2 regions of the Ligilactobacillus sp. ESL1201 genome follow, and region 2 is predicted to be linked to the other one. Evidence: a T-box and tRNA genes for the amino acid it is inferred to sense, from the RefSeq annotation. Region 2 holds a T-box; the other holds one or more tRNA genes.
What was found. A T-box is a leader RNA that pairs with one kind of tRNA and senses whether it is charged. The one in region 2 lies ahead of tyrS (tyrosine--tRNA ligase), so its partner is inferred to be a tRNA-Tyr.
Positions count from the first base shown of each region.

Region 1: it encodes a tRNA-Tyr, which carries the amino acid that the T-box ahead of tyrS (tyrosine--tRNA ligase) is inferred to sense. The anticodon was not compared.

Region 1 covers NZ_CP196362.1:1,349,756-1,353,179, forward strand. The annotation lists gene ACSYSK_RS06805 (ISNCY family transposase) at 259-1,632, opposite strand; tRNA gene ACSYSK_RS06810 (tRNA-Tyr) at 1,838-1,921, shown strand; tRNA gene ACSYSK_RS06815 (tRNA-Gln) at 1,926-1,997, shown strand; gene ACSYSK_RS06820 (peptide MFS transporter) at 2,194-3,424, opposite strand, start outside.
Region 2 covers NZ_CP196362.1:703,996-707,419, forward strand. The annotation lists gene ACSYSK_RS03610 (LTA synthase family protein) at 1-1,283, shown strand, start outside; gene ACSYSK_RS03615 (Fur family transcriptional regulator) at 1,437-1,892, shown strand; T-box leader at 1,905-2,093, shown strand; gene tyrS (tyrosine--tRNA ligase) at 2,152-3,405, shown strand.

The DNA of each region.
Region 1 (3,424 bases), 650 kb from region 2:
AATACTCTGAAAATAATAGTGTCAATCGTTTTTGAAAATGTCTCAAAAAAATATAAACATTAGCGAGTAATTAGCGCTCAAGCCGCTGGGCTATCTCCCTCTGAAAAAAGGGGATGCTCAGCTTTTTTGTCAGTCGAAATGGTTGCCTAACACACCGCCTCACAGAAGGTCAAGGGTAAAATAAACGGCTACGCCGCCCTTGACCTCTGTAAGGCGATGTGTTGCTTTAATCTGAGTCGACCGACGAAAAAAGCTGTGCTAAGCGTAGCGCTCCTGTTCAAATTCTGCTTGTGTGATCCCGCGTTTAGCTAAATAGCGGTTAAAACTGGCTGCTTTCCAGGGATGCGAAAGCGGTGGAATGTAATTTCTTTTCGCTTTTTGTTTTTGAGGTACGGCGTCGAATTCCTGGGATCGTAACTCATGTGCCGCTAAGCGACGCACACGATATAAACCTTCAGCGATCGAAGCGTACAATTCACCGTCAAAGGCTTTGATAACCAACACCTCTGTCCCACGTTGAAAATAAACTCCTTTTCCAGTCGATGTGACCGGTAAATAAGCCTGTTTATGGAATGAAAAGTGATTACCTGTATTGATCTTACGAGTAGTTAAAGTGCCCAAAATTAGATTTAATTTAGTTGTTACGGGTGCTTTTTCCATCACTGATGTGGTATCATTTATCGGTAGGGCAAACTGCGCATTGTATCTTTCGATGTAGGAATCTAGGAATACATTGGCCGCAGCTAGCGTAGCTACTTGATGAATACGTAATTCAGTGATTAGGCGAGATTGTAGCGTTTCAAAGAGACGCTCAACTCGCCCTTTTGCTTGTGGAATAGAACTGGTCGAAATCTTAGTTCCAAGTTGTTGACAAGCATAACCAAATTGCGTAAAAGTATCATTTTCAACCTGTTTTTGGTGTTTGCGTTGATATTCAAATACCGTTCGCCGATCACTGAAAAATTCATATGGAATGCCATAATTGGTTAGGATCTGATGGTAAACGTGGTAGTAACCCTTGAGGGTTTCTTGATGATCGAAGTAAGCACCAACGATAGTTCCAGTTGCGTCATCAATTGCCACGTGTAAATGACTTTTTTGCTTGCCAAACCATAAGTGGTCACTAGCGTCAATTTGGATTAATTCACCAAAATATTTTTTACGTGGGCGACTAGGGTGAGTTTCTCCTGGAATTAAAATTTTATCTGATTTAGCGACTGTTTTAGTTTTCATAGCTTGTTTTCGGAGCTTTTCTCGGTGCAGTCGTTTGGTTCGCCGATGAGCCTTAGGCGATAAAATATTCGCTTGTTTTAAGATATTAGCGATTGTTGACCGACTGAATTTAAGGTCTTCATGTTCGGCTAATAATTCCGTAAAATGAGTGAAATTAGCGCCGACGTATTTTGTTTGATACAGTTCAACGATAGTTGAACGTGTTGTTTGGGAAAGTGCGTGCTTGGGCTTTTTCAAACGATTTTGGTGAATAAAAGCTGATTTACCAATTGTTCTGTAACGGACAAGTAACCGATCAATCTGACGTCTGGTTACCCCTAGTTGAACCTCAGCTCTAGTTTTAGGCATTTTACCTTCAGCTACGTTTTTGATAATTCGATATTTGTGTGCTTCTTTCATCGTTAAGTAAACCTTTCTCATAAGATCCTCCGCTGTATAATTTGCCTAATTATTTTGGCAGAAGCGGAGGAATTTTTCTAGTTATTTGAGACATTTTCTCGTGTGATTACTTAAGACATTATCAGATGTGAATGACATACTCTGAAAATAATAGTTGCATCTTCTGCCAAAATTGTGTATTATAACTAAGTCGAATATGACAGACGGAAGAGTAGCGAAGTGGCTAAACGCGGCGGACTGTAAATCCGCTCCTTTTGGTTCGGTGGTTCGAATCCACTCTCTTCCACCATCATTGGGGTATAGCCAAGCGGTAAGGCAACGGGTTTTGATCCCGTGATTCGCTGGTTCGAATCCAGCTATCCCAATTTGATTACCGATCCATATCAGGAGTTGAGCCAAAACAAAATTTTGTTTTGGCTCAACTCCTGATTTTGTCTCCATAAACGATAGACTTAATCGGGCTCTATATCAGACGAAAAACCAACGCTTGTTAGTACAGAGCCCCAAAAAAACAGGAACCAAGGTCCTTATTGACCTAGTTCCTGTTTTTATTGTAATCTTCTACTTAATTCCCGCCATCAATTTTTCGATCCGTGGTGCTACAAATAATAAAATAATACCGAAGACGATCGTGACTACACCGACAATTCCGAAGTATGCGACTTCAGTTTGCGGGGTATACAACCGCACGATCAAAGCGTTGATCGCTTGGGCGGCGGCATCACCTAAAAACCACATTCCCATCATTTGTGACTGGAAGGCTTTCGGTGCTAGTTTGCTGGTGACGGATAAACCGATCGGCGAAATCAACATTTCACCGACAATTACCAACGCCCAACTGATGATCAGCCACAAAGGACCAACCTTCGAATTTACCCCGAACAACATCCCCGGTAACATCATCCATAAAAATGAGATCCCGGCAAAAAATAATCCGTAGGAGAATTTCCGTGCCGAAGATGGCTGTTTGTTACCTAATTTCGTCCACAAAACGGTGAAAAACGGAACGTATAACATGATAAACAACGGGTTAGCACTCTGGAACCAGCTGGCCGGAAAATGAAAACCGGCAAGCGACAACCGCGTCTGGTCCTGAGCAAACAGTGCCAAAACCACCGAACCCTGTTCTTCGATCGACCAAAAGAGGATCGAAGCGATGAACAGCGGCACGTAAGCCCAAACATGAGAGCGTTCCTTTTTAGTGACCTTTTTGCTGGTCAGCATCAAAACAAAATAATAAACCGGAATCAAGATCGCAACTACACTGATCAAATTGACTACGTTGTCGACGCTCAATAATTTAAATAGTCCCATGATCACGAAAACTAGCACTACAAGCAAAATTCCTAACAGTGAATTGCGGATAACTTTCTTCAATTCATCCGGCTGGATTGGATCGCTTGGATATAAACTCTCCCGTGGCAAATATTTCTTACCATCGATCGTGTATTGTACCAAGCCAAAAAACATCCCGATCGCTGCTAGCGAAAAGCCGAGGTGAAAATTGATTTGTTGCCCTAAATAACCAACTATCAACGGCGCTACAAACGAGCCCATGTTGATCCCAAAAACAAAAATATTAAAGCCAGAATCGCGCCGTACGTCATCTTCGGCGTACAAACTACCGACCATTTCGGAAATATTAGGCTTCAATAGCCCGGTTCCCATCACGATCAAAGCGATCGAAATAAATAACGCAACTTTTCCTAACGGCAACGACAGTGCGATATGCCCGCACATGATCAAAACTCCACCGATAAAAACGGTCCGGCGGCTGCCCCACAAACGGTCA
Region 2 (3,424 bases):
TTTTTCACTTGGAAAGTTTCCAGCAATTTTTAATCAACTATAAAGTTAACGGACAGGAAGTCACCCCTAATATCAATAGTTTTTATAACGACCAGCACACGTTGGCGTTTGATAATTTCTTCCATCAGGTTGGTCAGGGGAAAACTTCTGACGCCGAAAATATGATGGAAAATTCTTTATACGGTTTACCGTCAGGCTCGGTGATGACTTCTTATGGTTCGTCTAATACTTTTCAGGCGTTACCGGCGATCTTAGACCAACAAGGTTACTCCACGGCGGCCTTTCACGGCGATGTCGGCAGTTTTTGGAACCGGGATAATACCTATAAGTCTTGGGGTTACCAGTACTTCTTTGATGAAGATTATTTTAAGGATAAGGCTAACTATAGCGTCGGTTACGGGTTAAAAGACAAGATCTTTTTGAAGCAATCGATCAAATACATCGAGCAGCTGCCCCAGCCGTTTTACGCTAAGATCATTACCGTCACGAATCATTATCCTTATGAATTGGATAAACCTAACCAGACGATCCCTAAAACGACGACTGGCGATAAGACGGTCGATGGTTACGTGCAAACGGCTCACTATTTGGACCAAGCATTTGGCGAATTCATGAATTATTTGAAGAAATCCGGTTTGTACGATAATTCGTTGTTGGTGGTTTACGGCGATCATTACGGGATCTCTAACAACCATAAAAAGGCGATTGCCCAGTTATTAGGTAAAAAGACGGTCACCGATTACGACTTAGCGATGTTTCAGAAGGTGCCGTTAATGTTGCATGCTCCTAATTTGAACGGCGGACTCAACCACACTTATGGTGGCGAAATTGACGTGATGCCAACCTTGATGGACTTATTGGGGATCAAAAATGACGATACGGTCCAACTAGGACAGGATCTACTGGCTAATTCGCGCCGTCAGACGGTGGTCTTTAGAAACGGTGATTTCGTTTCCCCGCAATTTACTAAGGTCGGAGGCAAGATCTACGATCACACTGGCAAATTGGTGAAACTGACTGCCGCTCAGCAAAAGACCGTCAAGCAAAAGGAAAGTTACACTACGCATGCGCTGAGTTTGTCCGATAAGATCGTGACCGGCGATCTATTACGTTTTTACACGCCAAAGGGATTTACCAAGATCAACAAGGCGGATTACAGTTACAAGCGTAAGGACGGCATGAAAAAGCTCAAACAAGCGCAACGCCAAAAGACGAGCTTGCGCCAGCAAAAAGGTGAGACACAAGACCTATTTGAAACGGACGCGCCGGAATTAAACAAGTAGAGGGTTACTAGTCCAAACGTAAACTATCTGGAAATTTTCTAAAAAATAAGTTTTTTGAAGAATAATACTGGACTTTTGTGGCTTTAACATGCTAAAATACCCACATGGTCAATGTCAGTTAAATTAGGTCAACGTTAGAAAAGAGGCCAGTTAATGCTGAAGAGTCAAGAGGCTTTGGTAGCAGCGGCGACTTATCTTAAAAAACGAGGGATCAAGAATACGCCCCAACGGCAGGTGATTTTAGCTTATTTAATGACCTCCCACGAGCATCCTTCGATTGAGATGATTTATAACCACGTGCGCCAGAGCGGTTATAATGTGAGTTTAGCAACGGTTTACAACACTTTAGAATTACTAAAGAAAAATAAATTAATTATCGAAGTGACCCCGGATAATACCGGACACATGCGTTATGATTATTTTGTTGAGCCGCATTATCACGTAATTTGTGTTAACTGTAACCGGATCGAAGATGTTTATGACGATTCGTTTAAGCAGTTAGAAAAACAAGCCCAAGCTCAGACCGGTTTTCAGATCACGGAAAGTCAGTATGAAGTCTACGGTTTGTGTCCGGAGTGTCAAGCTAAACAAGCGGTAGTAGCTAAGTAAGGTAATTTGATAGTAAATGCGGAAGTAACGCAGTAGGTGGTTGTAGTTAGTGAAGAGACTTGGTGGTTGGTGCAAACCAAGCGGCGCAAGCACACGAAGTACATTACGGAGCAATTAACGGGTCATTTCGTTATCAATGTCAAAGAGATTATCATGTTTGATAATAAATTGGGTGGTAACGCGGAAATTTTCGTCCCTGGTATTCATGTGAATATCAGGGACTTTTTTGTTACCGATCAACTAAATGGAGGGACTAAAAATGGAAGATATTATTGCAGATTTAAAATGGCGCGGTGCGATCAATCAGGTAACGGACGAACAGGCTTTGTACGAGCTATTACAAAAGAAATCCGTTGGCTTATATTGTGGGGTCGATCCGACCGGCGATAGTTTACATATCGGGCATTTGATCCCGTTTATGATCTTGAAAAGGTTTCAGTTGGCCGGTCACCGGGCTCATATCATTATTGGTGGCGGCACCGGTTCGATCGGTGATCCTTCGGGGCGTAATTCCGAGCGGGTCTTACAGTCGATGGACGTGATCCACCACAACGAAGATTCTCTAACGGCTCAAATGGAAAATTTATTTGGTGCGGATAATATCGTGATCAAAAATAATTACCAGTGGTTGTCACAAATCGATCTGCTGACATTTTTACGTGACTACGGCAAATTATTTAACGTCAATACCATGTTAAACAAGGAGGTTGTGGCCTCTCGTTTAGAGGTGGGAATTTCATTTACCGAATTCACTTACCAGATCTTGCAGTCGATCGATTTTCACCATCTCTGGCAACATGATGACGTCCAGTTGCAGATCGGTGGCGCCGATCAGTGGGGCAATATTACGGCCGGCATCGACATGATCCATAAATTGGAAGGCTCACAGGCCCAGGCGTTTGGCCTGACGATCCCGCTGATGTTAAAGGCCGACGGGACTAAATTTGGTAAGACCGCCGGCGGCGCATTGTGGCTTGATCCGAAAAAGACTACGCCGTATGAATTCTACCAGTTCTGGTTGAATCAAGACGACCGTGACGTGGTCAAATACCTGAAATACTTCACTTTCCTGTCTCATGCTGAAATCTTAGACTTGGAGCAGGCCGTAAAAGATCTTCCGGAAAAAAGAGAAGCACAAAGGAAACTAGCACAAGAAGTGACGGAATTTGTTCACGGCAAACAAGCCGTTGATCAGGCCGAAAGGATTTCACGTGCGCTGTTTTCGGGCAACGTTGCCGACTTAACGACGGCAGACATTGAGCAGGGCTTTAAAAACATGCCGGCAGTCAAGTCCACTAGTGAAGCGACTAATATTGTTGAGTGGCTGGTCAATACCGGGATTGAAAAATCAAAACGCCAAGCACGCGAAGACGTTAATAACGGCGCAATTTATATCAACGGTCAGCGCATCTCGGACGTAGAGTTTACCGTTGATCCGGCGCAAAAATTTGGCGGCCGGTTCGTGATCGCGCGGCGCGGCAAGAAAAAATATTTTCTGGCACACGTGCAGTAAACAGGCAGGTTAAGGGACG